DNA from 4 places in the Vibrio sp. ABH4_348 genome. Region 3 is predicted to be linked to each of the others. Evidence: predicted binding sites of a transcription regulator. Region 3 holds the regulator's gene; each other region holds the start of a gene.
The links. Region 3 encodes PurR, which represses purine synthesis genes. Its sites were predicted from a motif close to TNANGNAAACGTTTNCNTNA; they were not measured.
Positions count from the first base shown of each region.

Region 1: purL (phosphoribosylformylglycinamidine synthase) is a predicted target of PurR. The motif match lies at 2,650-2,669, and genes of this name have one in related genera.
Region 2: purT (formate-dependent phosphoribosylglycinamide formyltransferase) is a predicted target of PurR. The motif match lies at 3,431-3,450, and genes of this name have one in related genera.
Region 4: ACXAFJ_RS02185 (NCS2 family permease) is a predicted target of PurR. The motif match lies at 2,781-2,800, and genes of this name have one in related genera.

Region 1 is NZ_JBSWVW010000001.1:2,153,309-2,158,930, reverse strand. Features, by position in the region: gene ACXAFJ_RS09965 (TonB-dependent receptor) at 1-533, opposite strand, end outside; gene mltF (membrane-bound lytic murein transglycosylase MltF) at 869-2,515, opposite strand; gene purL (phosphoribosylformylglycinamidine synthase) at 2,917-5,622, shown strand, end outside.
Region 2 is NZ_JBSWVW010000001.1:1,516,706-1,522,327, reverse strand. Features, by position in the region: gene ACXAFJ_RS06805 (EAL domain-containing protein) at 1-1,448, shown strand, start outside; gene ACXAFJ_RS06800 (thiopurine S-methyltransferase) at 1,508-2,131, shown strand; gene purT (formate-dependent phosphoribosylglycinamide formyltransferase) at 2,195-3,370, opposite strand; gene ACXAFJ_RS06790 (SLC13 family permease) at 3,614-5,032, shown strand; gene ACXAFJ_RS06785 (ATP-binding protein) at 5,065-5,622, shown strand, end outside.
Region 3 is NZ_JBSWVW010000001.1:907,938-913,559, reverse strand. Features, by position in the region: gene cmoM (tRNA uridine 5-oxyacetic acid(34) methyltransferase CmoM) at 1-248, opposite strand, end outside; gene elyC (envelope biogenesis factor ElyC) at 361-1,164, shown strand; gene purR (HTH-type transcriptional repressor PurR) at 1,404-2,408, shown strand; cyclic di-GMP riboswitch class I at 2,598-2,713, shown strand; gene ACXAFJ_RS04205 (TfoX/Sxy family DNA transformation protein) at 2,818-3,408, shown strand; gene ACXAFJ_RS04200 (TVP38/TMEM64 family protein) at 3,604-4,278, shown strand; gene ACXAFJ_RS04195 (putative signal transducing protein) at 4,289-4,600, shown strand; gene ACXAFJ_RS04190 (alpha/beta fold hydrolase) at 4,618-5,442, opposite strand; gene glgA (glycogen synthase GlgA) at 5,613-5,622, opposite strand, start outside.
Region 4 is NZ_JBSWVW010000001.1:471,226-476,847, forward strand. Features, by position in the region: gene ACXAFJ_RS02175 (ATP-binding protein) at 1-856, opposite strand, end outside; gene ACXAFJ_RS02180 (cytochrome-c peroxidase) at 1,078-2,640, shown strand; gene ACXAFJ_RS02185 (NCS2 family permease) at 2,820-4,109, shown strand; gene gpt (xanthine phosphoribosyltransferase) at 4,167-4,631, shown strand; gene frsA (esterase FrsA) at 4,719-5,622, shown strand, end outside.

The DNA.
Region 1 (5,622 bases), 1.2 Mb from region 3:
TTTATAACGATTGAGCCAGCAGAAGAATTCTGTCCCTGAATATAACTTTGTGGACCCACATAGACTTCAGCTTGCTGTACGTCCCAAAGAGAACGATGGCCAAATGCTAGTTCAGTATAAGATAAAGAACGACCATCTAAAGAGATGTTTAAACGAGTATTAGTCCCAGCAAAACTAGCAAGACTACCAATTGAAGGGCCTGAACCATCTACACCGCGAACAGTAGGTAGACTATTGCCAGGTCCAGTATCTGTAATGTTGGGTGTAAGCTTGGCAATATCATTCCAATCGACAGCATTTGGGAGTGATTTTAGAGTGTTTTCATCATAGATAAATACACTGGAGCTCGTATCGTAAATTGAGCGTTCGTTTTTCTCGCCAATAACGACAATAGTTTCATCTGATTCTGGTTGGCTTTGTGCAAAGCTGACTGCGGGAATACTTGAAAGTAGAATTGCAACCACAACTTTGTTTAAAGTGAATATCTTTTCTTGGGTATCAAAAATGGATTTTGAGCTAGATAGCTTGTTCATCCTTAACTCTCCTAAAATTTATTATTGAATTGCTCACCTCCCGTCCCGTGACACAACATACTCGGGATATTTTTATTGTATTGGTTGCATATTTTCATGGAATTAATGCAAATGTAAAGCATTATCATTTATTACCTGCGATTGAGATCTCTTTATCTGTAAGAGCATTACGATGTAAAAACGACGGTATTAAAACCAAGTCAGACTATAGAGTGTGATAGCGTTTGGGGGTGAATGCGGAGCTTTTATCTGGAATAAAGAGCTAGTAATGCAAAATAGAAAAGAGTTATCAAACTTTAGCTGATAACTCTTCACAGTTTGGATGGTTATCCAGACTAATCTGTTGCTATTGCCGCACTAGCCTGTTCGATTTCTTGTTCGACACTATTTGTAACGGGTACAGTCGGAGCTGAAGACGAGACAGCCCCTGATAGGGTACTTTGCGCGGCACTAACAGTGGTACTGGTCGCAGCGCTAACTTCAGGTAATGCAGGAATCACCAAAATATCTGACATATCCAAATCAGTGTTTTCGGTTTCTGTGCGCTCAACGTGACCTATGATGGTTTGATAATAGCGACGTATGTTTTCCACGTAGTTTCTCGCTTCATCACCACGCGCATAACCGTAACGAGTTTGGCTGTAGTATTTGCGTTGACGGAGCAGCGGTAAACGCTCTTTCACGTCTGACCAAGAGTCCGGATCTCCACCCTGTTTTTTGGTTAGCCTTCTTGCATCCATCACATGCCCAAAGCCGACGTTGTAAGAGGCTAGAGCAAACCAGATTTTTTCGTGATCGGGCACTGAATCAGGAATTCGAGCTACCATACGACGTAAATAAGTAACACCACCTTTAATCGACTGCTCAGGGTCGAGTCGATTAGTCACACCAACACTTTTCGCGGTGGGTAGAGTCAACATCATCATGCCGCGAACCCCTGTCGGCGATTTGGCTTTAGGGTTCCAATGAGATTCTTGATAGCCCAATGCGGCAATTAAGCGCCAATCAAACTCCGCAGAATACTCTTTAAATAATGGAGCCCAAGTCGGCAGTTTGTCGTCTAGTGCACGAACAAATGCGCGAGTATCTACAAAATCGAAAGTTTCGATGTGTCCGAAGTATTTTTCTTCCAAGCTCGCCAACGTACCCGACTGCTTCATATCACCGAAAAATTCGATCATTAATGCGTATAGGCTTTCGTCTTCTGATGGGCGAATAAACCAAGCGATGGGCTGGTCTTCCGTAAGTTCAAAACCGAGGGCTAAATGTGGGTAGATACGCTGAGATAATGAGACTTCGACTGAGTCAGCGACAGTGAAACGTAATTCACCTTCAGAAACTTGCTTTAACAGGTCGCTGACATCGGCATTTTGGTCGACAAAATAGTCAAGTTCAGGTTGAACTTCTTGAATTGATTGCAGCGTTTTTTTGAAGTGGCTATCGTTGACAATATGTAAGACGGACTCACCATTATTTTCTTCAATCAGTTCCGCTTGTTTCTCGAGTAGCTTTTCAACACTTCTCGGTCGCCATGTCCCTTTCTTGTATACGACTTGCTGACTCACGTAGTAATAAGCAGGACCGGGACGAAAACGAGAAACGCGTTCTTCCGAATGCGTGAGCCCCGCAGCAATAATATCGATTTCGCCATTTTCCAGCGCAGGGTAAAGGGTATTGGCTCGATAGGCCGGTTTCATTTCAAGTTGAACACCGATGGCATTGGCGAATTCACGGGCCAACTCATAATCTAGACCCGCAGGGCCATCTGGCCCAATGTAATAGGAAAGCTGGTTGTTAAGTGTACCAACGCGCAAAACGCCGCGTTCGCGGATTTGGTCCAACTCACTTTGAGGTTTGGACTCGATTTGGCACCCAGAAAGTAAAGCGATCACAAGCAAAAGTGAGCCAGTTCCAAAAACAGAGCTCGCACTAGCTGATTTCAGTGTGTGGAAAGCTGAGTTACACCAAGAAAATAAAACCATACATTTCGCATTACAATCTACGTCTAGCGGCAGTTATATCAGAGCTGGCGGAGTTGGCAAGTAAACTTGAGTTACGACCTATGTTAGGTCAAAAAAACATCGCGTTAGTGAACAAATCAAATTTCGAAAAAAAATGACGCAAACGGTTGCTATTGGTGTTACATCACAAAAACAATTGCTTTATAATGCGCGCAACTTACTCGGTGAGATTGGCATAGGTTTTAAAATCCTGCTGTGAAAGTGGTTGTATTCGCTGCAAAAAAGGCAAACTTCCAGTCTAAAAAACTAAAACTGGGAGTAGCGGATACGTCACCTGGCTTTGGTCAGAAACAGCATTATAAAGGCTTCGACAGAGTTTATGCCAATCTCACTCTAATCTATTGTACAAGAGACCTAAGCACATGAGAATTTTGCGTGGTTCCCCAGCTCTATCTGAGTTCCGAGTTAACAAACTACTAGAACTTTGTCGTGAACAGCAATTACCGGTTACTGGTATTTACGCCGAGTTTATGCACTTTGCCGATTTATCTGCTGAGCTAGATAGCACTGAGCTTGAAAAGTTAGAAAAGCTGCTTACCTACGGACCGACAATTGAAGAGCATGAGCCAGCGGGCCTTTTGCTTTTAGTAACACCTCGTCCAGGAACCATTTCTCCATGGTCTTCAAAATCGACGGATATCGCTCGTAACTGCGGTTTGACTCAGGTTAACCGACTAGAGCGCGGTACGGCGTACTACATTGAGTCTGATAAAACGTTATCTGAAGAACAAACTGCTGCAGTTAAGGCTTTGATTCACGATCGCATGATGGAAGTGGTATTTACCAACCTTGAAGCGGCGAGCGCGTTGTTCACGGTTGCAGAACCAGCGCCAGTGGCACAAGTGGATATTCTAGCGGGTGGCCGTAAAGCACTTGAAGAAGCTAACGTTTCTCTTGGTTTGGCTCTGGCAGAAGATGAAATTGATTACTTGGTTGAAAATTTCACCAAACTGGGCCGTAACCCAAATGACATCGAGCTAATGATGTTTGCTCAAGCAAACTCAGAGCACTGTCGTCACAAGATCTTCAATGCTGACTGGACAATCGATGGCGAGAAGCAAGACAAATCGCTATTCAAAATGATCAAAAACACGTTTGAAACGACACCTGACCACGTTTTGTCTGCATACAAAGACAACGCGGCAGTAATGACTGGTTCAAAAGTAGGTCGCTTCTTCCCGAATGCAGATTCTCGTCAATACGGTTACAACCACGAAGACGCTCACATCCTAATGAAGGTGGAGACACACAACCACCCGACAGCGATTTCTCCTTGGCCAGGTGCTTCTACCGGTTCTGGCGGTGAAATTCGTGATGAAGGCGCTACTGGTATTGGTGGCAAACCTAAAGCAGGTTTGGTTGGCTTTAGTGTTTCTAACCTACGCATCCCTAATCATGAACAGCCTTGGGAAACCGACTTCGGCAAGCCGGGTCGTATCGTAAGCGCGCTAGACATTATGCTTGAAGGACCACTAGGTGGTGCGGCATTCAATAATGAATTTGGTCGTCCAAACCTGTTGGGTTACTTCCGTACTTACGAAGAAAAAGTCACGTCCCATGCCGGTGAAGAAGTTCGTGGATACCACAAGCCGATCATGATTGCTGGTGGTATGGGTAACATTCGTGACGAACACGTTCAAAAGAAAGAAATTCCTGTTGGCGCTAAGCTAATCGTGCTTGGTGGTCCAGCAATGAACATCGGTCTTGGTGGTGGTGCGGCATCGTCAATGGCATCTGGCCAATCAGCAGAAGACTTAGATTTTGCTTCAGTTCAGCGTGAAAACCCAGAAATGGAACGTCGCTGTCAGGAAGTGATCGACCGTTGTTGGCAGCTCGGCGAAGACAACCCAATTGCCTTTATCCACGATGTAGGTGCGGGTGGTATTTCAAACGCATTGCCTGAGTTGGTTGATGATGGCGAACGCGGCGGTAAATTCCAGCTGCGCGACGTGCCAAATGATGAGCCAGGAATGAGCCCGCTTGAAATCTGGTGTAATGAATCGCAAGAGCGCTACGTAATAGCGGTTGCACCAGAGAATATGGAAGTATTTGATGCGATCTGTAAGCGTGAACGCGCTCCTTATGCGGTTGTGGGTGAAGCGACAGAAGAGCGTCATCTAACACTAGAAGACTCACACTTCGACAATACGCCAATCGACATGCCAATGGATATCTTGCTTGGCAAGCCACCTAAGATGAGTCGTGAAGCAACAACGCTTAAAGTCCACAGCCCAGCAATTGATCGCACAGATGTTGAAATCAACGAAGCGCTAGACCGCGTATTGCGATTGCCAACAGTTGCAGAGAAAACGTTCCTTATCACCATTGGTGACCGTTCGGTAACTGGATTGGTTGCCCGTGACCAAATGGTAGGCCCTTGGCAGGTTCCAGTTGCGAACTGTGCTGTTACTGCTGCAAGTTATGACACTTACCACGGTGAAGCGATGTCAATGGGTGAGCGCACGCCTGTTGCCCTGCTAGATTTCGGTGCTTCTGCTCGTTTGGCTGTGGGTGAAGCCATCACTAACATTGCAGCGACTGATATTGGTGACCTTAAGCACATTAAACTGTCTGCAAACTGGATGTCACCAGCGGGTCACCCGGGTGAAGATGCAGGTTTGTATGAAGCGGTGAAAGCAGTTGGTGAAGAGCTGTGTCCAGCGCTAGGGTTGACTATCCCTGTTGGTAAAGACTCGATGTCGATGAAGACCAAGTGGGAAGAAAACGGTGAAAACAAAGAAGTGACTTCTCCTTTGTCTTTGGTTATTACCGCATTTGCTCGTGTTGAAGACATTCGCAAAACGGTTACTCCGCAATTGCGTACCGATAAAGGTGATAGCAGCTTAGTCTTACTAGATTTGGGCAATGGTCAAAACCGTCTTGGCGCAACAGCTTTGGCCCAGGTTTATAAACAGCTTGGTGACAAGCCTGCTGACGTAGATAACGCAGAAACATTGAAGGGCTTCTTCAATGCAATTCAAGAGTTAGTGAAACAAGGCAAAGTGATCGCTTACCACGATAAAGGTGACGGTGGCTTGGTAGTTACACTAGCTGAGATGGCGTTTGCG
Region 2 (5,622 bases), 610 kb from region 3:
ATCGCTTTAAGCGTATGCCGACACAAGATCGTCAAGATGAAATTGGTGAGCTAATCAACGCATACAACGCAATGGGTGCTCGTATCGATGATAACGCAAGAGAAATACGTTTTTTGGCTTATCACGACAGTCTAACCCAGTTGCCCAATCGACTGCGCTTTGTCCAGCTCATCGATGAGTTGCTTCTTGCCGGCGACACTCATAGTTACAGTGTCATGTTTATTGATTTGGACGACTTTAAACAAGTTAATGACCATTTTGGCCATGCGCGAGGAGACACCTTGTTGTCTAAAGTTGGCCAACGTTTGACTGCGGCAGCCAACGACGTTACCCCTTCTTCAAAAAACTGTGTTGCCAGAATTGGCGGCGATGAGTTTCTGGTTGGCTTTGCGGGCTTAACTCGTAAACAAGAAAGAATGGCTGCTTCAGCAATATTAAATGCGCTACAAACACCGATTGAACTGCAAAACGAGTCTTCGGTTGTGGTTGGCGGTAGCTTGGGCATCGCGGCGTTTCCTGAGCATGGAAACGATGCAGAAACCCTGATCAAATTTGCTGATATTGCGATGTACCAAGCCAAAAATGATGGTAAGAATACATTTTGTCGCTTTGATTTGGCGATGAACAAAGCCATTCAACAACGAATTGATATGGAGCGTGAATTACGTAATGCGCTAAGTGATTTGTCTCAATTTGAACTTTGGTATCAGCCTAAAATCTGTATGACAACAGAGAAAACGATGGGAGCGGAAGCGTTAGTGCGCTGGCGTCATCCTGAGCGGGGTATTATTTCACCTGCAGAATTTATCGAAATCGCAGAAAACACTGACATGATTTTGCCCATTGGTCGTCATCTGATTGAATTGGCTTGCAAACAGCTTTCTGTTTGGCAACACAGTTACAGTAGTGATTTTCATGTCGCAATCAATTTATCTGCCAAGCAATTGTATCGTCAGAACATTACCTCAATTGTTGCCAATGACTTAAATCGATATCAGTTAACTCCACAGTCACTCAAAATTGAAGTGACCGAAAGTCAGTTAATCTACGATATTGATGCCGCTAATCGAGTGCTTTCTCAGTTGAGATCGCTTGGTGTGTCGGTTCTATTAGATGATTTTGGGACGGGCTATGCCTCTCTCAGCTACTTACAACGACTTCAGTTTGATGGGGTAAAAATAGACCGCTCGTTTGTCTCCGGTGGTGGTGATCAAGTCCATAGTCAATCTCTGGTTGAAGCTATTGTATCTCTTGCAGATAGCCTGAATATGCTTTGTATTGCTGAAGGTATTGAAACACAGCAGCAAGCACATCAGATAAGAGATTTGGGGTGTAACTTGGGACAAGGTTACTATTACTCAAAGCCGATACCGGCAGACGAGTTCGAACAGAAATGGCTCAAAGAGTGCGATAAGCAAGAACAACCAGCTAAATCTGCCATAACATGAGTGCTAAACTCATGCGATAACGTTCAATGAAGATAAGGTCAGCAGACCTCAATGATAGTATGAAAGAACACGAATTTTGGCATCAAAAGTGGGCAAGCCAAGATATTGGTTTTCACGAGCTGGATGTGAATCCAAGTTTAACCGCACACTGGAACAAACTCGAACCAAAATATGATGAGGTTGTTTTTGTACCCCTCTGCGGTAAGTCAGAAGATCTCGTATGGCTTGCACAAAAACACGCTAACGTGGTCGGCGTGGAACTCAGTCAAATTGCCATTCGCAGTTTCTTTTCCGAGCATTTTTATACACCTACCGTAACCACAATTCCGCCTGCGGTGGAGCTTTATCAGTTTGATGAACTCGAGTTATATGTAGGCGACTTGTTTACTGCTCCTTTACCAAAGTGTGATCTGATCTATGACAGAGCAGCCTTGGTAGCGATGAAGTCTGAAGATAGAAAAGAGTACGTCGATCGTTTGCTCGCTCTACTTAATCCCAATGGCAGAATGTTATTGATTGGAATAGAAAGACACGAAGCCCAGCAAGCCGGCCCCCCGTTTCATCTGACCTCTAATGAAGTAGACACTCTATTCTCAGGACTAAAGGTGACCATCTTGTCAAATTCGGACAAACGCACAGATAATCCTAATTGGGATGAAGTGGTCTATTTGATCGAGAAATGAAACTTAGCATAACGCAAAAAAGCAGAGCAAAAATGCTCTGCTTTTTCGGTTAATTTACTTTAGTTAGTAGTGAATCTTAACGCTGGTGGCGGCTTTAATGGCAGCCTGTATTGCTTGTTCAGTATTTTCCGCGGTTGAAATCGCGACACCAAGGCGTCTGCGTCCATCGATATCGGGTTTAGCAAATAGCTTGATATCGGTGTTGGCTTGCTCAAGAGCTTGAGCAAGGTTAGAAAACTGTAGATCGTTTGAAGTACCTTGACCCAAAATAACCGCAGAGGCTGCAGGACCGTATTGAGTGATGTTTCGGATAGGAAGTCCGGTGAATGCTCTAACGTGCAGGGCAAACTCAGATTTGTCTTGTGACGCCAGTGTTACCAACCCAGTATCGTGTGGACGAGGAGAAACTTCATTAAAAATGACGTCATCTCCTTTGATAAACAACTCGACACCAAAAATTCCGTATCCACCAAGCGCATTAACAACTTTCTCCGCTGCTTCTTGTGCTTTCGCTTTTGCTGCAACAGACATGATTTGTGGCTGCCAGGATTCTCTGTAGTCACCATCTTCTTGACGGTGACCAATGGGCTCACAGAAATGTACGCCGTCAGAAGCGCGTACAGTAAGTTGCGTGATTTCGTAATCGAAGTCGATAAAGCCTTCGACAATGACTCGGCCAGCACCTGCTCGGCCACCTTGTTGCGCATAGTTCCAAGCAGTTTCAATGTCCGCTTCAGTTTTTAACACGCTTTGTCCTTTACCCGATGAGCTCATCACAGGTTTACAGACGCACGGCAGACCCACAGTTTTCACAGCGCTTTGGAATTCCTCAAAGTCACTGGCAAATTGGTACGGGGAGGTGGTTAAGCCAAGTTCCTCTGCGGCCAATCGGCGAATACCTTCACGGTTCATGGTCAATTTGGTCGCTCTTGCCGTTGGTACAACATTGATACCTTCTTGTTCAAGTGCAACTAAAGTGTCGGTCGCAATCGCTTCAACTTCAGGTACGACAAAAGCAGGTTGCTCTTTAGCGATGATAGTCTGCAAAGCTTCACCATCTAACATGTCCAAGGTGTAACTACGATGAGCTACTTGCATTGCGGGTGCGTCTTCATAACGGTCGCAAGCAATGACTTCTAAGCCTAGGCGTTGACATTCGATAGCGACTTCTTTCCCAAGTTCACCAGACCCTAGTAACAAGACTTTTGTGGCGCTTTTGCTCGTTGCAGAACCAAACATACTCAACCTTTTTTAACTATTCATGAATTACATTGTCAGCATGTTACTCTGCGGAACCTCAAAAGCAAACGTTTGCTTGCTGAGTTACGAAATAAGTTAAGAGTTTTTTGTTGTGGCTCAAAAATATTTGAGTTATTACGAGCAAATTTGATCTGACTCTAAATGTTACAAACTAAAACGGCGCACACTTTGTCAACTGTTTGGTTTTTCCATCCTCCAACGCCTGACTAGCGAGAAGCTTTGATGCGCCACTATCTCAAGTACATTATTCCTATTTTTGTCCCTCTGTTGGTTCTGTTGTTACCGGTTAGTGCTTTTCCATTTGAGGGCTTGACCATTGTCCAGCAAAGGGTGATTGCTATCTTTTTGTTGGCGGCGTTATGTTGGGTTTTTGAACCAATACCAATTTATGCAACTTCCGTGGTGATCATCGTACTGGAACTACTGATGCTGTCCGACAAAGGATTTATCTTATTTAAACTCGGCGAGGACAAACCAGAATTTGGTGAGTTATTGAGTCACAAGGCGATAATGGCTACGTTTGCTAGTCCAATTATAATGCTGTTTCTGGGTGGTTTTTTCCTAGCGATGGCCGCCACCAAGTATCGACTAGATGTCAACTTAGCTCGAGTGTTGTTAAAGCCCTTCGGTCAACAGCCTAAGTACGTGATGTTGGGACTAATGTTGATTACCGCGATTTTTTCCATGTTCATGTCAAATACCGCCACAACAGCCATGATGTTGTCGATATTAACCCCGGTCATTGCGGTGTTCGGTTTAAAAGATCCTGGCCGAGTTGCTTTTGCTCTAAGTATTCCTGTCGCTGCAAATATTGGTGGTATTGGCACTCCAATTGGTACACCTCCGAACGCGATCGCCCTAAAATATCTCGTGGGTGAAAGTGCAATTAGCTTTGGTGAATGGATGGCGTTTGGCGTGCCGTTTGTCGTCATTATGTTGGCACTAGCTTGGGTATTGATAAATCGCCTTTTCCGCGCGCAGCAACAATCTATAGAGCTCACCATTAAAGGTAAATTTTTAAAGACTAGGCAGGCGATCGTTGTTTACATTACCTTTGGTGTCACCATACTGCTGTGGCTGATGGGGTCGGCCCACGGTATGAATAGCTATACCGTCGCTCTGATACCGGTAGCTGTATTTTCGTTAACAGGTATTATCAACAAAGAAGATCTCAAACGTATCTCTTGGGATGTACTGTGGCTTGTTTCTGGTGGTATCGCCTTAGGACTGGCCCTTGATCAAACTGGCTTGGCCAAGCTATTGGTAGACAGTATCCCCTTTGGAAACTTTTCGCCTTACGTAATATTAGGTGGCGCGGCGCTATTGTGTTTGCTGATGGCAAACTTTATGTCTCATACCGCAACAGCTAACTTGTTGATGCCGATTATGGCCGCTATGGGTGCATCTATGGTTTCTCTAGAACCACTGGGTGGTGAGATGACGTTAATCCTAGTGGTTACTTTTGCCGCCTCACTAGGTATGTCTTTACCTATAAGCACTCCGCCGAACGCCTTGGCACATGCCACGGGTAATGTTGAAAGCAATCAGATGGCCAAAGTTGGCGTGATTTTAGGTGTAGTGGGCGTGTTACTCAGCTTTGTGATGGTTTGGATTCTAAATTTAGTCGGTTACATCCAATAGACACGGGTTGGCAGAGAGCAGAAATAAGATTGATGACAAAAGAAACCCAACTGCAACAAGTAATTCAGCGTTATTTTTCCAATGAAGAACGACAAATTGAGCTTTCTCCCGGAGACGTTTTACTGAGGCAAGGTCAGGTTAATCAGCGTTTGTATTTGGTGCTGTCAGGCAGCTTAACTGCGCACTATCAACTAGATTCGGGTGATGGACTATCTGCAAAGGTTTTTAGCGCGCAAGCGGGCGCTTTTCTTGGCGTACACAGCTTTTTTTCGGGGACCGATGAAGCATCACTGACGATTGTCGCTGAACAAGAAAGTCGATTGGCGTGGATCGATAAAAAGACGCCGGTTCTTGATGCGGAGTTAAATGGTCCGCTTAGCCAACAGTTTATGCCAGTCATTTTGAAAGAGTTGCAGCGTCGCCAGACCCGGGCCAGTGAAGAAGCATTAGCCAAAGAAGCCGCCTTGACTCAACTCCATGCTGCTGAACAAATGACGACTTTAGGCCAACTAGCCGCCGGGCTTGCTCATGAGTTAAACAACGCGATTGGAGTTGTTAGTGCCAAAACTGAGAACATTGAATCGGAAGTG
Region 3 (5,622 bases):
TTAAGCATTTCAGAAGAAAGATCACACAGTGTAATTTGATGGCCTAGTGTAGCGATTTTCTGAGACACTTGAGCCAAGCCACCGCCTGCATCTAGTACGTTCAAGCTTGATGTTGACGCTTTTAATGTATCGAGAACTCGGCTAATATCTTGCCAAACAACCACTTGCCGAATCTCACCTTTGTCAGACCCGTAGATGTTTTTTGCAAATTTGTGGGCAATGTCGTCGAAATTGCGGTCTTCTGTCACAGGTGCTGCGCTATCATGGTTCGGATTCCGCTATTCTGTCATAAGCGCTTCAGGAATAAAGCGCCTTCGACTTTTTTTACATTCAATTGATGTTTTTTCGGGCTAATTGATTATGTTTGAGCTGAAAAAAGTAGTGTCAGCATTACTTATGCCGTTACCGGCCATGCTTATCATTGGTTTTTTCGGGCTGATGTTAATCATGTTCACCACTCGCCAGAAAACGGGCTGTATGGTGGTATTGTTATCTTTTGTCGGTATTTTTCTTATCGCATTCCAACCCGTTTCATCTCGACTTCTTATGCCGCTCGAAAGACAGTATTCGGCGTTTTTTCCCGTTGATGAACCGATCGATTTTGTGATGGTATTAGGGAGTGGCCATGTGGTCGACGACGACATCCCCCCCACTTCTGAGCTCAGTCGAACTGGTTTGATGCGACTAACAGAAGGCATACGAATTCTGCGCATGTACCCCGGTGCAAAACTAATCTTGTCTGGTTATGCGGCAGGCTCTGAAGTAAGTAATGCACGAATGATGGCCAAAGTTGCACTGGCACTTGGCGTATCAAAATCCGACATTATCTTACTCGAGACAGCCAAAGATACCTGGGAAGAAGCCCGCCAAGCTGCTGCATTTGTCTTGCAAAAGCGTTTAGTGGTGGTAACGTCGGCAAGTCACATGAAACGTGCCCTGCTCGAATTCAACTCGGCTGGTCTTGACCCGTATGCGGCGCCAACCAATTTTCTGGCACAAAAGAATATCGATGCGCCATGGGAAAAGTACACCCCAAAAGGTAAGTATTTAGAGCAGACAGAAAGATACTGGCACGAAACATTGGGTCGAATCTGGCAGCAACTGCGAAACTGGGCATCAAGCTACGAAGAAGTGGTGATTGAAGCATCGGAATCCAAAGTTTAAAAAGCCAAACGATTGCATTTATAAAGTGCATTACTTCACCCGTGCAATCTATTGCCAGCGTTTCGATTAATGTCTAAAATCGTTCAAAATTGCGAATAATTGACGCTAAATTCGAGAAAACCGCTGAAAACAGCGGTTTTCTTGTTTCATTAAGACCTTTAACACCCATTGCAATCGCATTCACTCTGCTGCGATCGGTGTATTATTAGAGTAAAGGCATAACACAACAGGACCAACCTATGGCTACCATCAAAGACGTGGCTCGTTTAGCCGGCGTTTCAACGACCACTGTGTCACACGTAATCAACAAGACTCGTTTTGTCGCGGACGCGACCCAAGAGAAGGTGATGGAAGCCGTTAAAGAACTCAACTACGCGCCGAGTGCAGTTGCACGCAGTCTGAAATGCAATTCTACACGTACTATCGGCATGCTAGTCACACAGTCGACTAACCCATTTTTCTCAGAAGTCATCGACGGAGTAGAAAGTTATTGTTATCGCCAAGGTTACACTCTGATTTTGTGTAACACCGGCCGTATCTATGAAAAACAACGTGATTACATCCGTATGCTCGCTGAAAAACGCGTGGATGGCATGTTAGTCATGTGTTCTGATTTAACTCAGGAACTATCTGAAATGTTAGATCGCCAATCAGACATCCCGAAGGTGGTGATGGATTGGGGACCAGAAAGTTCACATGCGGACAAAATCATAGATAATTCAGAAGAAGGCGGCTATCTAGCGACAAAATATCTCATCGACAGTGGCCATAAGGACATTGCGTGTTTAAGTGGCTATTTTGAAACCGCAGCGTGTAAAGAACGTATTGCCGGTTTTAAACGCGCAATGAATGAAGCCAATTTGACTGTTGAAGATGATTGGATTTTGGAAGGCAATTTCGAATGTGATACTGCCGTATTAGCAGCCGACAAAATTATTGCCATGGATAAAAAGCCAACCGCAATTTTTTGCTTCAATGACACTATGGCACTTGGCTTGATGAGCCGCCTGCAACAAAAAGGCGTGAAGGTCCCAGACGATATTTCTGTGATTGGTTACGACAATATCGAACTGGCCGAGTACTTTTCACCGCCTTTGACCACCATACACCAACCCAAACGTCGTGTGGGTAAAAATGCATTTGAAATCTTATTGGAACGCATCAAAGATCGCGCTCATGAAAAACGAGTCTTCGAAATGCAACCTGAAATTGTGGTTCGTGACACCGTTAAACGCTTGAAATAGGCGCCTTAGCATACAAGTGTAAAAGTGCGAGTTTTTAGGCAATTTTATGCACAAAGTGAGAGACAGACAGGCATTAATAGCAAGACCGACTGATGAGCATAAAATATATTGTGACTGCAATCACAAATGCATCACGGTAGTGTGATAATTACCCAAAATTTTATTTTATCCTTTAATCACTGATTTCCGCCACGCACAGGGCAAACCATTCGAAAGGATGGGACGCAAAGCTTCCGGCCTGAATCTGTGAAGAAGTATGACTGCAGTATGTGTCTTCAACATAGAAAGGTAGCGGGGTTGCCGATGGTAAAAATGCAGATTGTTTACATCCAGTTGACATTCATTTTGCATCGATTTGCTAATCTCTCGGACCTGATTGGTGGCATAGCTAGAACCGAGAAACTACAGCATGGATAAACCAATACTCAAAGACTCAATGAGACTATTCGAACAGTTTGGAACTGTTAAGTCTCGTTCAATGTTCGGTGGATTTGGCATTTTTGTAAACGAAGTTATGTTTGCACTTGTCGTTAACAATAAACTCCATATTCGAGCAGATAATTCAACTACCAAGCAATTTAAACAACTTGATCTGGAACCGTACGTGTACAAAAAACGTGGATTCCCTGTGGTCACTAAGTACTTTGCAGTCCCTCAGCAATGGCTTGATTCTGAAGAGCAACTGCTGGTTGTCGCTAAAGAGGCATTGGAATCAGCCCGCCAGGAAAAGCAAGAGCAGAAACAAGCCAAACCAAACCGTCTTAAAGACCTCCCTAATTTGCGTTTAGCGACTGAAAGAATGCTGAAAAAAGCGGGAATTGAAACGGTAGAACAGCTCGAAAACGCTGGGTCTGTAGAGGCGTTTCGCTCAATTCAAGAGACTCACTCCTCGGAGGTCAGTGTCGAACTGCTGTGGGCCCTAGAAGGTGCCATATTGGGGCAACACTGGTCTGTTATACCGCAAGAACGACGCGACGAACTCAGTCATCAAGTCAACTAAGTCCCATGACTTAAGTATTCTTTGTTGAAGACCACCAATCGGTGGTCTTTTTGTTTTCACGGCAAATAGAGTGAAACTATGAAAATTAAACAGAATTTTTCTTGAGGATTTTCGGTCTTATTTTATGGTTAGATAAGAGCTACTTGTAAAGTAAGTTCAAGCCAGCGTGTGTTATGTAAGTTGTTTGAGAGAACTATGAATAAAAAACTGATCGTCGCTTTATTGCTAGTCATTGCCATTGTCGTGTTATCAACACAGTTTGGCCATTTGTTTACGTTGGAAAATGCCAAGCAATACCATCAGGATTTTAGCCAAACCATCCAGAACAACTTCTGGCAGTCTGCGGCTATCTACTTCACCGTCTACATTTTAATTACAGCGCTTTCGATTCCTGGAGCAGCAGTTGTCACATTATTAGGCGCGGCTCTTTTTGGCTTTACCTCTAGTCTTGTTTTGGTTTCTTTTGCCAGTACCATTGGCGCAACGATTGCGTTTTGGAGCAGTCGTTATCTACTGCGCGATTGGGTGCAAAATCGCTTCGGCTCTAAGCTGGAAACCATTAATCAAGGTATCGAAAAAGATGGTAGCTTTTACCTGTTTTCATTGCGTCTTATTCCTGTCTTTCCGTTTTTCGCGATTAACTTGCTGATGGGATTAACGCCAATTAAGACATCTAAGTTCTATTTGGTTAGTCAGCTTGGTATGTTGCCTGGCACTGCGGTATACCTCAATGCGGGCACTCAACTCGCGCAAATCGATTCGTTGTCCGGTATTGTCTCTCCAGCGGTTATCGCCTCTTTTGTACTTTTGGGCGTTTTCCCGATTTTAAGTAAATGGGTTATGGACAAGCTTCGCCCACAAGCCAATTAATTTGTCTTGTATGGATTTAAAAGTATTCTCGAGCACCTTCCCCACCGAGTGCTACATTGTGCAAGGCTTACTTCAATCTGCAGGTATTGACTGCCAGGTTCGTGGTGATGGTATTAGTAGTATTTATGGTGAAGTACCGATCTCTGAAGATACTGCGGTCACTGTCGTGATTGAACGGTTATCAGATCAACAACACGCTCTTAAGCTCATTAGTGAATATGAATCGGCGAAACATCGACCATCATGGAAATGTGCCAAGTGCTTGGAAGACAATGATGGGGCGTTTGATTTTTGCTGGCAATGCGGTAAAGCGGCTAGCTGATGGGTAGTTTGCAGTCATCAAATCGTTAGGTCTGTTTTCCTTGTATTTCGGTCGATAAACGCGATGCTCTGTTGGTTAAATTCTTCAGGCTTCTCAACATTACAGACATGGCCACAGTCAGTAATTTCGTATAACTCACTCATTTGGTGTCGGTTCACCATGTCACGCACCGGGGTAAGAAACATATAATCGCGATCTCCCATGACATAGAGTGTCGGAATGGCGATAGGTTTTTCTCTGAAATACCGCATCAATGGATTGACATCAAACGCCATAGAAAACCAACGTTTAAATTCTTTCTGGCACAGCTTTTTGGCTTCGCGAATAAAGAGGTGTCGAGACTCACGTTGATTTTTTTGCGGCATGACGATGAAAGCGAACAATCGATACAACCACATGTATGGAATGATGTGCTTACCTAAGTTTCCGACATGCGCCAAAAATTGAGAACGAATATCTAACCGCGTAACCGCACCACCCAACACCATAGTCTTAACACGTTGTGGTGCGATTTCCGCTAAATTTCTAACAATGATGGTCCCTAAAGACATACCAACAAAATGAGCTCGAGTGATTTTTAAATAGTCGAGAACCTGCAAGATATCATCGGATACGGTTTTAAATGTGTAGCGATTTTGCATCAAATCAGCAAGCAGTTGATTCGATTTGCCATGTCCTCTCAGATCAACCAAGAGCACATTAAAACGTTCTTTATACGCTTTAAGCTGTTTAAACCAAATAGACGAGCTACCACCAGCACCATGTATAAAAACCACCCACTCTTGGCTTTGTGGGTGTGTATAGGTGCGATGAAAAAGTAATGAAGGGTTTGCGGTGCTCACAACAACTCTCTGCGAACTAAATCTTAGTTCAAGTATATACCCAAGTTGCTTCAAGAAGCGAGGTTCAACAAGTATTGACGCTTGTCAGCCAAGGCCAAAGTTTAAAGTTCATCCCAGTCATCAAGAATCGGCAACGTTCTACTAAAGACCGTCACCGCTCTTGTTATCGACTATCCGCTA
Region 4 (5,622 bases), 440 kb from region 3:
CAAGCAGCGCATCAAGCTCTCCAATAATGATGGTTAATGGCGTTCTGAGCTCGTGTGCAATGTTTGCCAACCATTCTCTTCTGTTGTTTTCTTGTTTTTGTAACGAAGTACCAAGCGCATGTATTGTTTGTTCCAATTGCCCGATTTCATCGCCATTAAACTGAGATTTCAAATTAGAATACTGACCACGCTCTATCTCATTTGCTTGTTTAGCAAGACCTTGCAATCTGTGACTTAGGTATCGGGCAATGAACAAAGCACTGAAGCTATATATAAAGATTCCAAACACAAAAACATAGGTAAACACCTGAGTTTGTTGATTAGAAAATGCCACATCATAGTCGTTAAGTAAGTTCTCTTCATCGAGTGTTCCAACGTAGGCTATTAACACTCCATCCGGATTGTGAATAGGAAGAATCCTATGCACCTCTTCAGGCTGTCCTACAATCGGTTGTTTTTGCTTGTTCAAGAGAACTTTGCTTATTGTATGTGGTATTGGGGGAGGGGGGCGCCTGTCTTCCTTGCGTTTAGGAGGACGCTTGGGCAAAGGCTTTGGCTTACTGCGCGATAAAAACCATTCATCAAGGTATTCTGATGACAAGCTTTCTCCTCGATTTGCTGCCAAGGTCATCTTCTGCCATAGGTCCGGATGATGTCGAAGTGAGCGAAGCTTGTAACCAAGTTGAGTCCAGTTTTCCAAACTCTGGCCTAGAGTTTTATGCTCTTCTCGTTCTCGTTCTGAAATTTGTTGAGCCAACCCTTGGGTGAAACTATAAGAGGTGAGTAGATAGGTCGCCGTTAACAGGATAACGACAGGGATAGTAATGATAAGCCAAAGCTTGAAGCTAAGTTTCAACGCAAGACCTCAGATAACTAATAACTGTCGCGTTTGTCAGGGGCATGGGCTGTGCCAATTAGTTAATTTATAGATATCAATAGTATAGGTGACCTTGTCGAGGCAGGTTCAATAACAGCGTCATTTGCACAATATTTCCTTATTTCTTGCGCTATTCCTGCATTTTCTTTTTCTAAATTGTTATAGCACCACCTGTTTCGGTGCGGCATTGGAGGAAGAAAATGTTGGTTGTAGGTAGCTATTTGTTCAAGTTGAGAAAATTTAAAGTCTCAATACTGACCGTGATATTGCTGTTAACTGGGTGTAGCCCAGAGCAACAAGCCGCTCTGCAAGAGTTTTTGGATGCACTTGACGCAGACCAAGCAACCGCAAGAGACGATGAACTCGAAGCATTGATTAATCGGTTTGGATTGCGGATTGATCCTGTGGCCAACCGAACGATTCCGGCAGTAAACTCTCCTTTATCGCAGTTGGGTAAAAAGCTTTTTTACAGCAAAAGCTTGAGTGGTGATCAAGATGTCGCTTGTGTCACTTGCCATCATCCCTCATTGGGTGGTGCTGACAACTTATCGCTGTCAGTCGGAGTTGCTGCTATATCAGACGATCTGTTAGGTGAAGGCCGGCAGGACAATGACGCGTTACCCAATGTGCCCAGAAATGCACCGACGGTTTTCAATATGGCGTTGTGGGATAGCGGGCTATTTTGGGATTCCCGAGTTGAAAGTTTAGGCAAAGAAGCAAATCAAAATGGTGCACTTTCTAACATCAGTACGCCTGACAGCGGTCATGGAAATGCCGATTTTTCTGCCGGACCGAATCTGGTCACCGCACAAGCCCGATTTCCCGTCACATCAGTTGAAGAAATGAAAGGGTCAACGTTCGAATCAGGTAATTCTAATCAAGATGTGCGAGATCATCTTGCAGCACGAATCGGCGATTTTGGTGAGGGCATGGGAGAACTGGCGTTGAATCAATGGCTGGTGGAGTTTCAAACCGCGTTTTCAAGTAGTGCTGACGCTGCAACGTTAATTACCTTTGACAACATTGCACTGGCGCTAGGAGAGTTTCAGCGTTCAATGGTATTTACCGATAATCCATGGCAAAACTATATTGATGGTTCGCTATCTGCGATGACGGATCAGCAAAAGCAAGGTGCGATTTTATTTTTTACACCAACTTCTGAAGGGGGAGCGGGTTGTGGAGCTTGCCATAACGGCGCTTTGTTCAGTGATGAGGGGCATCATGCGTTAGGCTTTCCACAAATCGGTCCGGGTAAAGGCGTTGGTAATGATGATGATTTTGGCAGGGAGTTGGTAACTTCGAATAGCCAGGACAGATACCGGTTTAGAACACCGTCACTTTTAAATGTCGCGGTAACCGGGCCATATGGTCACTCGGGGACTTATCAAACGCTGAGTCAGGTCATCAGTCATTACAACAACCCTCGCAGAGAGGCTGTAGACTTTTTTGACGATAATGACCTTTGTGATTTGCCACAATTTACTCCAGTTGCCAATTGTTCGAGCTTGTATCCAAATGGTGAAGCCAATACTCGTTTGGCTTTAGATAAGCTAGAACAAGATCAAAGGGACGGAGTTTCACGATTAGGAGATGTAAGAATAAACCGAACAGAACGCGAGCAAATCGAGGCCTTTCTTAATGCTTTAACCGATCCCTGTGTGGAAAGTCGATCTTGCTTAGCACCCTGGATAGCGGATCAAGTTCTTGATAACCCAGATGGAAACGTCTTAATTGCCATTGACCAATTTGGCAACCCTTTGTGAATTCACTCGAACAAACCTATATCTGTTGTAATCGGTTACAAACGTGAAGCGAACATGCCTTGTTCGCTTTTTTCTTGATTTGCGTCAGAGTTCATACTGGCAATCCCATTTTGATAACTTTATAATCCCCGGCCAATCGATTACGCAACCGTTTACTTTTACCCTTATAGGATTCGATTATGCTCGAAAATCTGTTCAAGCTTCGTGAACATGGCACGAACGTAAAGACTGAGGTGATAGCAGGTTTAACCACCTTCTTGACCATGGCCTACATCATTTTTGTTAACCCAATGATTCTTGCTGATGCAGGCATGGACCGTGGCGCCGTATTTGTCGCGACCTGTCTAGCGGCCGCTATTGGCTGTTTCATTATGGGTTTTGTAGCTAACTTCCCAATTGCTCAAGCACCAGGTATGGGGCTCAATGCGTTCTTCACCTATGGTGTGGTATTGGGTATGGGACACACATGGCAGGTTGCACTAGCTGCTGTATTTGTGTCTGGTATCTTGTTTATCCTTTTGAGCCTATTCAAAATCAGAGAGTGGATCATTCACTCCATTCCAATGTCACTGCGCACAGGTATTGCTGCGGGTATTGGTTTATTTTTGGCGTTTATCGGTCTAAAAAATGCTGGAATTGTCGTCGATAGTCCTGCTACCTTCGTTCAAATGGGCGATATCACTTCTGTGAACGCTGTCCTTGCTGGTCTCGGTTTCTTCATTACGGTAGCGCTGGTACATCGCGGCGTGAAAGGCGCGGTAATGCTAGCCATTCTGATTGTGACTGGCCTTGGTATGATTTTCGGTGACGTTCAATGGGGCGGTTTAGTGTCGGCTCCGCCAAGTATCGCACCAACATTTATGCAGCTAGATTTCTCTGCCGTGTTTGAAATTGGCATGATTTCAGTTGTGTTTGCTTTGCTTTTTGTCGATCTATTCGACACGGCAGGCACTTTGGTTGGCGTGGCTCAAAAAGCAGATTTAGTAGACAAAGACGGCCGTATCCCGCGTCTGAATCGCGCTCTACTATCTGACTCAACAGCAACATCTGTTGGCGCACTATTAGGTACTTCGAATACCACATCTTATATTGAGAGTGCAGCGGGCGTATCTGAAGGCGGTCGCACTGGTCTTACAGCTGTCGTGGTTGGCGCACTTTTCTTGTTAGCACTGTTTTTCTCGCCACTTGCTGGTATGATCCCGGCCTACGCAACCGCAGGCGCATTGTTCTATGTTGCGATCTTGATGATGTCTAGCTTAGTTAGCATCGACTGGAAAGATCTGACGGAAGCAGCCCCTGTCGCGGTAACATGTTTACTAATGCCTCTGACATTTTCTATTGCAGAAGGTATTTATCTTGGATTTATCGCTTACGCGGCGATCAAGCTACTTAGTGGCAAAGCCAAAGACGTTTCCATCGCAGTTTGGGTGATGTCTGCGATTTTTGTTGCTAAATTTATCTTTGCTTAATCCTTAAAATTAGGAGTGCCTTGTGCACTCCTTTATAACAATTATTAGGTTATAACCATGAGCAACAAATTCATCATTACGTGGGACAATATGCAAACTTACTGCCGTCAATTGGCAGAGTTGCAAATGCCAGCAGACCAATGGAAGGGTATCATTGCTGTGAGCCGTGGCGGTTTAGTACCAGCTGCTATTTTGGCTAGAGAATTGGGTATTCGCTATGTCGATACCGTGTGCATTTCTAGTTATGACCACGATCATCAGCGTGACATGTCTGTGTTAAAGGCACCTGATCACGATGGAGAAGGATTTCTTGTGGTAGACGATTTGTCGGACAGCGGCGATACCGCGAAGAAAATTCGTGAAATGTATCCGAAAGCAAAACTGATCACAGTATGTGCCAAGCCAGCCGGCAAAGATCTCGTTGACCAATATGTAGTGGATATTCCACAAGATACATGGATTGAACAACCTTGGGACATGACAGTTCAGTACGCTGAACCCATTAATCGCAAGATTAAATAACCAAGAGTTAGATAATGTATAAATGGCCCTTTCAAGGGCCATTTTTTCTATTACTATTAAAACGTTGACCTAATTCGAATTGAAACAATGACCGAGCAAGCTAGCAAAAATCTGTCTGAAACCCTGTTTGAGAACAAAAAACAAACCAAAGAAACGTCGTCGCTAACGCCTTATATGCCAAGCAGCCAAGAATGGTTGGATCAAAAAATGATTCACGGACGTTCCGCGTGGTATCGAAACCTCAGAAAAATTCAATGGCTTTGGCAAGGTATTGACCCGATTGAATTGGAAATGGTATTGGCCAAGATTGCCAGCTCAGAAAATTCAAGAACTCACGATAAATGGTTAGATACAGTCACGGGGTATCGTTCAGGAAACTGGACGTTCGAATGGTCTGCACTAGGGATGGAGCATCAAAAAAACAGTGTGAATCTTGAAGGTGAAGCGAGAGCTGATGAACTGTTTAACGCTTCACTTTGTTACAGTATTGCAGGCTATCCTCACCTCAATTCCGATAATTTGGCGTCGCAAGCTCAGCTTCTGGCACACAAAGCTTATGAAGAGGCTGCGACTCATACCTCCCACAAAATTATCGAAGTAAAAATTCCCTATAAAAATAAGCATATAAAAGCGCTGCTTCACTTACCTCATACAGAGCGACCTTTGCCAACCGTCATTGTGAGTGCTGGGTTAGATAGCCTACAAACGGATATGTGGCGTTTGTATCGTGACCACTTTGCGCCACGTGAAATCGCGATGATTACCGTTGACATGCCATCGGTGGGGTACAGCAAACGTTGGTCTATGACCGAAGAAACGTCTCTTATTCACCAAGCTGTGTTGAACCATTTGCCAACATTGGCGTTTGTGAACCACCAAAGAGTTGGCGTAATGGGTTTTCGATTTGGTGGTAATGCATTAGCGCGTTTGTCATTTTTGGAACAATCAAAAGTGAGGGCCTGTGTTTCTATTGGAGCACCTATTCACGATG